3 regions of the Massilia timonae genome follow, and region 2 is predicted to be linked to each of the others. Evidence: predicted binding sites of a transcription regulator. Region 2 holds the regulator's gene; each other region holds the start of a gene.
The links. The regulator HrcA, encoded in region 2, represses chaperone genes, less so after heat shock. The targets are predictions, from matches to a motif close to TTAGCACTCNNNNNNNNNGAGTGCTAA.
Positions count from the first base shown of each region.

Region 1: rpoH (RNA polymerase sigma factor RpoH) is a predicted target of HrcA. The motif match lies at 1,544-1,570, and genes of this name have one in related genera.
Region 3: groES (co-chaperone GroES) is a predicted target of HrcA. The motif match lies at 1,377-1,403, and genes of this name have one in related genera.

Region 1 covers NZ_JRYB01000001.1:580,258-583,531, forward strand. Annotated here, with positions in the region: gene LO55_RS02525 (cell division ATP-binding protein FtsE) at 1-210, shown strand, start outside; gene ftsX (permease-like cell division protein FtsX) at 207-1,136, shown strand; gene rpoH (RNA polymerase sigma factor RpoH) at 1,696-2,586, shown strand; gene LO55_RS02540 (family 43 glycosylhydrolase) at 2,653-3,274, opposite strand, start outside.
Region 2 covers NZ_JRYB01000001.1:2,074,361-2,077,634, reverse strand. Annotated here, with positions in the region: gene LO55_RS08975 (FepA family TonB-dependent siderophore receptor) at 1-1,084, opposite strand, end outside; gene hrcA (heat-inducible transcriptional repressor HrcA) at 1,235-2,263, opposite strand; gene LO55_RS08965 (HAD family hydrolase) at 2,383-3,084, opposite strand.
Region 3 covers NZ_JRYB01000001.1:2,674,383-2,677,656, reverse strand. Annotated here, with positions in the region: gene LO55_RS11475 (EVE domain-containing protein) at 1-182, opposite strand, end outside; RNA gene ssrS (6S RNA) at 273-454, opposite strand; gene LO55_RS11465 (cell division protein ZapA) at 500-811, opposite strand; gene LO55_RS11460 (hypothetical protein) at 808-1,107, opposite strand; gene groES (co-chaperone GroES) at 1,495-1,785, shown strand; gene groL (chaperonin GroEL) at 1,832-3,274, shown strand, end outside.

The DNA.
Region 1 (3,274 bases), 1.5 Mb from region 2:
GCGATCGTCAACCGGCCGCAGATCATCCTGGCCGACGAGCCGACCGCCAATCTCGACCGCGTGGCGGCCGACAAGGTGCTCGACGCGCTGCGCGCCTTCCACGCCGCCGGCGTCACCTGCGTCATTTCGACCCACGACGAGCAGGTGCTGGCAGGCAGCACGCGAGTGATCCGCCTCGAGCAGGGCCAGCTGGTCGGAGGTGCGGCATGAGCCCGTGGCTGCGCCAGCACCGCTTCGCCCTCGGGGCCGCGCTGTCGACGGTGCGCAAGTCGCCCGGCAGCTTCCTGTTCAACGTGCTGGTGGTCGCGCTCGCGCTGACCCTGCCGTTCGCGGGCATCACCCTGCTCGACAATGTGCGTCCGCTGTCCGAGCAATTGTCGGTCGATCCCGAGATCAGCCTGTTCATGCGCGACGACGCCAGCCGCGCCGATGCCGAAGCGCTGGCGCCGCGGATCCGCCAGATCGTCGCGCCGCAGGGTGGACAAGGGGCGGAAATCGCTTTCGTGCCGCGCGAGCAGGCGCTCGCTTCGCTCAAGGAGCGTAGCGGCCTGGGCGACGTGCTGGAAACCCTGGGCGATAACCCCTTGCCCGACAGCTACGTAATGAAGCTGGAAGGCTTCGCCAGCGCCGGCGCCGCCGCCCAGGTGGACCTGATTACCGAGCGCCTGGGCGAACTGCCGGGCGTGGCGACGGTGCAGGTCGACTCAAGCTGGGTCAAGCGCCTGGCCGCGATGCTGGCGATCCTGCGCCTGGCGCTGCTGCTGCTGGCGGCCACCCTGGGCATCGTCGTGATCGCGGTCGTGTTCAATACGATCCGCCTGCAGGTGCTGACCCAGAAAGAAGAAATCTCGGTCTCGACACTGCTGGGCGCGACCAACGATTTCATCCACCGTCCGTTCTTCTACACCGGCGCCCTGCTCGGCCTGTGCGCCGGCGCGGTGGCGCTGGGCGCGGTGACCCTGGCCCTGCGCCCGCTGAACGGCGCGATCGGTGAGTTCGCCCGGCTGTACGGCTCGAATTTCCAGCTGATGCCGCTGGGTGGACTCGAAATCGCCGGCCTGCTGGCGATCAGCGCCGCGCTGGGCCTGGTCGGCGCCCTGCTGTCGGTGCGGCGTCACCTGGCGCGGCAGCGTTGAACGCGGTCCTACAAAGTTGCAGTGAAAAAAACTGTCGAGATGGTATTGAAAACGCGATCAGCGTCACCATCTGGTGTAGCAGGGCTAGGCGGCCCTCCTGTGTGGCTGCCTGCCCCTTTACCGGACAAGACCGCGTCGCATGACACCGCAATGAATCCTACGGCCTAGCTGCCATCCCCTACGCTTCCACGCGCATAAGTCCTACAGGCTGCGCCGTGGGTACGTGCGCCATTCAACAGAATACGTGCCGCTACGGCCGTAATCTGTGTCTAACGTTATTCCAGTCATTCCTGGCTTACTTTTGAGCCGAATCAACTGGACAAGCAATACCTGCTCTACAGTGGAACCGTCGGCAATTCGATTCCCGAGAGCAATACTTTGAACAATCTTAAGCGCCGGGACCACTTCTAGCACTCACCTCGGGGGAGTGCTAATATATGGTCCAAGGCAATCGAAATTCAAGTCACGCATTCAGGTAACAAGCCGTAACAGCAGTGCCGCAAGGCAATAAGTTATGGCACATTGAGGATGCAGCAAGATTACTACGAGGGAAATGAATATGTCCGCACAATCCGCATTGGTTCCGACCGGCAGTCGTGCTCTGGGACTGGGTTTCACCGGCAATCTGGGCAATATCGACGCCTATATCTCGGCCGTCAACCGCCTGCCGATGCTCACGCACGAAGAAGAGGTATCGCTGGCAAAGCGGCTGCGCGACGACCACGATCTCGACGCCGCGCAAAAGCTGGTGCTGTCGCACCTGCGCCTGGTGGTATCGATCGCGCGCGGCTACCTGGGCTATGGCCTGCCGCACGCCGACCTGATCCAGGAAGGCAATATCGGCCTGATGAAGGCGGTCAAGCGCTTCGACCCGAACCAGGGCGTGCGCCTGGTGTCGTACGCCATGCACTGGATCAAGGCCGAGATGCATGAATACATCCTCAAGAACTGGCGCCTGGTGAAGGTCGCCACGACCAAGGCCCAGCGCAAGCTGTTCTTCAACCTGCGCAGCAACAAGACCGGCCTGGACGCGATGTCGCCGGGCCAGGTCGACGACCTCGCCAAGCTGCTGGGTGTCAAGCGCGAAGAAGTGATCGAGATGGAAACCCGTCTGTCGGGCCGCGACATCGCGCTGGAGTCGCCGACCGACGACGAAGACGACAAGTTCTCGCCGATCGCCTACCTGTCGTCGGACCAGCAGGAACCGACCAAGGTGCTCGAGGCCGAGCAGGTCACCCGCCTGCAGTCCGAAGGCCTGGAAACGGCGCTGGGCAAGCTCGATCCGCGTTCGCGCCGCATCATCGAGGCGCGCTGGCTGGCCAACGACGACGGCTCGGGCGCCACGCTGCATACGCTGGCCGAAGAGTTCAGCGTGTCGGCCGAGCGCATCCGCCAGATCGAATCGGCCGCGCTCAAGAAGATGAAAGGCGCGCTGGCGGCTTACGTGTAAGCCGGCCCTGCCCCATCACGAACCCCGCTGCGGCGGGGTTTTTCTTTGGCGCTGTCAGTCCCGCACTCACAGCGCCCGGTAGCGGAAATCGCCGAGCGTCACCGCGCCGGCGCCGGCGCAATAGACGCCGACCTTCAGGCTCAGGAAGCCGCCGAACACATTGTGGTGGATGCCCGATACTTCCATCCGTGTCCCGTGCAGGGTCCAGGTCTTGCCGCCGTCGTGCGAGTAGCGCCAGGTGACGACGTGCTCGTCGTTCGTCATCCGCACCCGCACCGTGGAGGTCTTGCGCTTGCCCCGCGCCCAGCCCTGCTCTTCGGCGTACTGGAAGGTCTTGACCTCGTCACGCGTAAAACCGATGCCGACGAAGGCTTTCTGGCTGTAGAACAGCAGCAGGCCGGCTTCGGCCTCTCCCTCCAGGGTGAGCGTCACCTCCACCTCGTAGGCGCGGTCGCCGACGCCGCAGGTCAGCGGCCGGCTGTCGGCCGGCGACGCGCCGCGGCCGGCGATCCGCAGCCCCGTATCCGTGTAACGCGCGCGGCGCATCTCGTCCGGCGCCGGATCGTGGAAGGCCCATTGCACGCCGAGGCGGTCGCGCCTGAAATCGTCGGACAGCGCCTGGCCGGCCGGGCCGGTCTCTCCTCCCCTCGGCATCGGCAATGGCCGCGACAGGTCGCCGCCCATGGCG
Region 2 (3,274 bases):
CCGACGTCGATTTCTTCGTTGGGTCGCTGATGCTGCCTTCCGGCCCACCCGCCAGGCCTTCGTTCATGCGGGTGTTGTCGGTGCCTTCATAGGTCAGCCACAGGCGCGATGTGGTGGCGCCCCACTTGCCGCGGTGGGTCAGCGCGGCGGTGCGGCGCAGCATGACGTTGGTTTCGGCGGCCGCATTGGCCAGCTCGCCCAGGATCGGGAAGCCGGCCGCATTCACGGCCCGGTCGCCGGCGTAGATATTGCCCTGGCGGCTGAAGTTGGATTCGAATTCGAGCACCTGGTCGGGCATGAAGTCCCAGCGCAGCAAGCCGCCGATGTCGCGGTTGCGCACGCCCTCGCGGCCGGCCGGCGGGATCGCGCCGTTGGCGGTATTGTCCGGCGTGGCGTTCAGCGCCAGCTCGTCGGCGTCGGTCTTGTTGACGTTGCCGAATACGCGGAACGAGAGCTTGCCGGCCAGCGGACCGGACAGGTTGAAGCCGAGCCGCTTGCTGTTGCCCTCCTCGCCGTGCTCCGGCGCCAGCGCATAGGCGGTGACCGAACCGGTCAGATAGTCGCCCGGCGCCTTGGTGATGATGTTGATCACGCCGCCGGCGGCGCCGGACCCGTAGCGCGCCGCCGCCGGGCCGCGCAGCACTTCGATGCGCTCGACCGCTTCGGCCGGCACCCAGTTGGTGTCGCCGCGCGTGTTGCGCTCGCCGCTGCGGCCCATGCGCACCGAGTTGCGCGAGCTGACCGGCTTGCCGTCGACCAGGATCAGGGTGTTTTCCGGGCCCATGCCGCGCAGGTCGATCTGGCGGTGGTTGCCGTATTGGCCGCTGGCGCTGTTGCCGGTCAGGTTCACGCCCGGCATGGTGCGGATCAGCTCGGCCAGATCATTCGCCGGCGGACGGGCTTCGATGTCTTCCGAGGTGATGACCGAGACGCCGATCGCCTGCTTGAGTTCTTCCTCGGCGGTGCCGACGATGTGCACCTGGTGCATCGGCTGGTTGGATTGCTGGGCCATGGCCGGCAAGCCAAGGAGCGCCAGTCCGACGGCCGCGGCGAGCGGCGTCATGCGGTTTGCTGTCAGTTTCATCCCTCTTGTTCCTGTTATTTGATTGTTCTGGACAAGCCGGAGCGCTCCGGCTCAATGCAATTGAGAATCATACTCATTTGCATTTCCAAAACTTTGTCAAATTGTGGCAAGAAGGTTGCCAGCCTTGCACTGGCTTAAGTTTTTAGCGATTCAGGAGTGGCTGAGGGCGTTCGACAGCAGCTTGGCCGTGATGTCGACGATCGGGATCACTCGTTCATAGGCCATCCGCGTCGGGCCGATCACGCCCAGGGTGCCGACGATGCGGCCGTCGACCGCATACGGCGCGGTCACCACGCTCATCTCGTCCATCGGCACCAGCTTCGATTCGCCGCCGATGAAGATCTGCACGCCGCCAGCCTTGCTCGATACGTCGAGCAATTGCATCAAGCCGGTTTTTTGCTCGAACATCTCGAACATCTGGCGCAGCGAGCTCATATTGGACGACAGGTCGGACACCGACAGCAGGTTGCGCTCGCCGGCGATGACCATGTCGTCGCCCTCGGCCATCGCTTCGCTGCCAGCCTCGACCGCCGCCTGCATCAGGCGGCCCATATCGTCGCGCAATTGCTGCAGCTCTCCGCTCAAGCGCTTGCGCACCTCGTCGAAGGACAGCCCGGCGAAGTTCTGGTTCAGGTAATTGGCCGACTGGGTCAGTTGCGCCGGGGAATAATCCTTATCGAGCAGCAGCAGCCGGTTCTGGACGTCGCCGCGCGGATCGACGATCACCAGCAGGATGCGCTTTTCGCCCAGGCGCAGGAATTCGATCTGCTGGAAGACCGATTCGCGGCGCGGGCTCTGCACCACGCCGGCGAATTGCGACAGCGAGGACAGCATCTGCGCCGCGTTGGCGATCAGTTTCTGCGGTTGCAGGTTGGACAAGGGCTGCGGCAAACGCATGCGCTCGGCATCGACCGCCTTGTCGTCGATCGGCCCCACCGTCAGCAGGGTGTCGACGAACACGCGGTAGCCGCGCGGCGTCGGGATGCGGCCGGCCGAGGTGTGCGGACTGGCGACGAAGCCCATCTCCTCGAGGTCGGCCATGACGTTGCGGATCGTGGCTGGCGACAATTCCAGGCCCGACAGCTTGGACAGCGCGCGCGAGCCTACCGGCTGGCCGTCGGCGATATAACGCTCGACGAGGGCTTTGAGCAGGGTGTGGGCACGTTGGTCGAGTTGCATGATTCCGGGAAACGTTTAATGGCGCGCGTATTTAACGTGTGCATTATAGGCAGGTTGGGGCATGGCACGGGCAGCGCAAGGCTTGCTGTGACGCATGTCCAACGCTCTTGCTCGCGCTTTTACAGGGATTCAAGCCAGTCGAGCAGCGCGTCGAGACTGGCCACTTCGACGTCAGGCTGGACTTCATGGGCGAGTTCGTTGACCTTGCCGGTCCGGTTCATCCAGGCCGCGCGCAGGCCGGCGCGCTGGGCGCCCTGCACGTCCAGCAACAGGTCGTCGCCCACGTACAGGGTCTCGCCAGGCAGGACGCCGAGCGCGGCGCAGCCGGCGAGGAAGATGCCGGGATCGGGCTTGGCGCGGCCATACTGCCGCGCCGCCACCGAAGCCTGGAAGTGGTGGGCCAGGCCGATGGTCTGCAGGTCGGCCACGCCATTGGTGACCGAGCCGACCAGGGCACGTCGCTTCAGGCGCTCGAGCCCGGGCACGACATCCTCGTAGGGCGTCACGGCATTGCGGGCGGCAAAGAATACGGTCATCGCCAGCTCGACCTTGCCGGGATCCTCACCCACCTGTTCGAAGGCGGCGACCAGGCCGGCATGGCGCAGCGCGCCCAGGTCGATCCCGAATTCGGGGCGTGCGGCCAGCAATTCCAGGCGCGCGGCGCGCAGGCTGTCGATCGTGAAGCGTTCGACCACCCGCGGCGCGTGCTCGCCGAGCCAGGCATACAACAGTTTTTCGGCTTCCAGGATCACGGGCGCGATCGGCCACAGGGTATCGTCGAGGTCGAACAGGACGGCTTTCGGCCAGGGTTGGCGGGTCATCGGCTTCCAGACTAAGGGAGAAAAGGTGCGCCCCAAGCATAGCGACGCGCTACGCCGAACGCAATGCGCACGCCGTTTGCACCCTGGAATGTTGCCTTTGTTGAATTATGGTTACACCAAGATACAAAACCATATACGCCCGAAATGGACCAGCTGCTTGCCAAATGGACTAAAATGTTGAGCGATTTTT
Region 3 (3,274 bases), 600 kb from region 2:
CCGGGCACGGCGCAGCTGGAGTGGTAGAACAGGACGCCGTCGCCGACGGCCATCGCGTCGCGCATGAAGTTTCGCGCCTGGTAGTTGCGCACGCCGAACCAGGCCACGGTCTGGCCGGGTGCGGACAGGACGTCGTCGAAACTGACTTCGTCCGGTTCGGATTTCATCAACCAATAGCGCATTGCGCCGATCTCCCTGCAAGGCGCGCCGACAGGTTTGACGCGCGCACAAAAAAAGCGGCTGCGTACAAAGTGCGCAACCGCTTGTGTATCCTAGCCCCCGCCAGTGCCGTTATTGCCGGCATCCTGAACCAAAACGGTTCAAGGCGGTCACGGTCAGATCAATTTCGGGTTCGTCAAACGAGTGACGCTCACTCCCATCGAACTTGTTCCACGACCTATGCGTAAGAATGGTTCAAGGAATATATGGCAAATCTCGAACACCGCAGGGTAGAGCGCAGTTTACTCTTTTGATCCGTCATGTCAAATGGATTCGGTTTTCAGAAAAGATTTTCCTGGGGCGTCAGCGCCTTGTCGAGCACGGTGTGCATCGCTTCCAGTTTTTGCTTGACTTCGAGAATCGACATGTCCGACAGCGGTCCCTGCGGCGACTTGACCGACAGGAATTCCGCGGCGACGCTCAGCGCGGCCATCACGGCGATGCGGTCGGTGCCCTTCACCTTGCCCGAATCGCGCAGCTGGCACATCTTGCCGTCGAGGTAGGCCACCGCTTCGCGCAGGGTGCGCTCTTCGCCGTCGCGGCAGGCCAGGCGGTAGGGCTGGCCCATGATGGTGACGTCGAGATGGATCATCGTTGCTCCTGCTGGCGGGCGGCATGCGCGAGATGGAGCGGCCGCGGTTCATCCGGCCCGGGCTCGGGTTGCCCACCCTCGCCTTCGGCTTGCGCTTCGCCCGGCGGCTTGGGCAACTCGTCGAGCAGCGCCTCGACCCGGCGCTGGGCCTCGAACAGGCGCTCCTTGAATGCCAGGTTCTCGGCGCTGAGCAGGGTATTGGCCTGACGCAGCAAATAGTTCTCGGCGCGCAACGACTGGGTCAGCTGGGCGAGCCGGTCGATTTTGTCTGAGAGGTCTTGGAATTCGGAAATCATTCGACACTATAGGATCGAGAGGGATTTTCCGTCAACCGAATCGCGCTGCGGTGCGGCATGCCGCGCCCGCCGCCGGCCGTCCCGGCTGCCTGGCGTGCGGCAGGAAAGCGCCAGGCGGTGTACGCTGCCCGCCTCTTGCCAGGTTCGCACCGGGTGGCGAGAGATGCCAAAAACACATTGCTTGAAGCCCTGAAGGCTTGTGCCAGCTCAAGCGCACGAAAGTATTTAGCAATCTTGCTGCTTGAAATGGCAAATTATCGTCCCTATAATTAGCACTCGTTAGTAGAGAGTGCTAACAACTCTTTGCAGACCGACGCGGTGCTTGCCACAAGACTGCGACGGTGTCAAAAAACGCAAGTTAAACCACTGAATATTAAGGAGTTTTGCATGAACCTTCGTCCTCTGCACGATCGCGTTATCGTGAAGCGCCTCGACCAGGAAACCAAGACTGCGTCCGGCCTGATCATTCCTGATGCCGCGGCAGAGAAGCCAGACCAAGGCGAAGTCCTCGCCGTCGGTAACGGCAAAGTGCAAGACAACGGCCAGGTTCGTCCGCTGGAAGTGAAAGTCGGCGACCGCGTGCTGTTCGGTAAGTACTCCGGCCAGGCCGTCAAGGTCAATGGCGAAGAACTGCTGGTGATGCGCGAAGAAGACATCATGGCCGTCGTGGCCCAGTAAGTCTCATTCCCTGACCCCATTCACGATACATTCGGAGAAATAACAAATGGCAGCTAAAGAAGTAGTGTTCGGCGACGCAGCGCGCGCCAAGATGGTCGAAGGCGTCAATGTCCTGGCCAACGCAGTCAAGGTCACCCTGGGCCCGAAAGGCCGCAACGTCGTGCTCGAGCGCTCGTTCGGCGCCCCGACCGTCACCAAGGATGGTGTCTCGGTCGCAAAAGAAATCGAACTGAAAGACAAGCTCCAGAACATGGGCGCGCAGATGGTCAAGGAAGTCGCTTCCAAGACCAGCGACAACGCCGGTGACGGCACCACCACCGCGACCGTGCTGGCACAAGCCATCGTGCGCGAAGGCATGAAGTTCGTTGCCGCCGGCATGAACCCGATGGACCTGAAGCGCGGCATCGACAAGGCCGTCGCAGCGACCGTCGAAGAACTGAAGAAGATCGCCAAGCCAACCACCACCTCGAAAGAAATCGCGCAAGTCGGCGCGATCTCGGCCAACTCGGAAACCTCGATCGGCGAGCGCATCGCCGAGGCAATGGAAAAAGTCGGCAAGGAAGGCGTCATCACCGTCGAAGACGGCAAGTCGCTGAACGATGAGCTGGACATCGTGGAAGGCATGCAGTTCGACCGCGGCTACCTGTCGCCGTACTTCATCAACAACCCGGACAAGCAAGTCGCCGTCCACGAGCAGCCGTTCATCCTGCTGTGCGACAAGAAGATCTCGAACATCCGTGACCTGCTGCCGGTGCTGGAGCAAGTCGCCAAGGCCGGCCGTCCGCTGGTCATCATCGCCGAAGACATCGAAGGCGAAGCGCTGGCGACCCTGGTCGTCAACAACATCCGTGGCATCCTGAAGACCGTCGCCGTCAAGGCGCCAGGCTTCGGCGACCGCCGCAAGGCCATGCTGGAAGACATCGCCATCCTGACCGGTGGCCAGGTCATCGCCGAAGAAGTCGGCCTGACCCTGGAAAAGGTCACCCTGGCGGAACTGGGCCAGGCTTCGCGCATCGAAGTCGGCAAGGAAAACACCATCATCATCGACGGCGCCGGCCAGGCTGAATCGATCGAAGGCCGCGTCAAGCAGATCCGCGCCCAGATCGAAGAAGCGACCTCGGACTACGACCGCGAAAAACTGCAAGAGCGCGTGGCCAAGCTGGCCGGCGGCGTTGCCGTGATCCGCGTCGGTGCAGCCACCGAAGTCGAGATGAAAGAGAAGAAGGCACGTGTCGAAGACGCGCTGCACGCAACCCGCGCTGCCGTCGAAGAAGGCATCGTGCCAGGCGGCGGCGTGGCCCTGCTGCGCGCCCGCGCTACCCTGGACGTCAAGGGCGACAACCCTGACCAGGACGCCGGCATCAAGATCGTCCTGCGCGCCATGGAAGAGCCGCTGCGCATGATCGTCCAGAACGCGGGCGACGAGCCATCGGTCGTGGTCGCAGCCGTCCTGGGCGGCACCGGCAACTACGGCTACAACGCCGCCAAC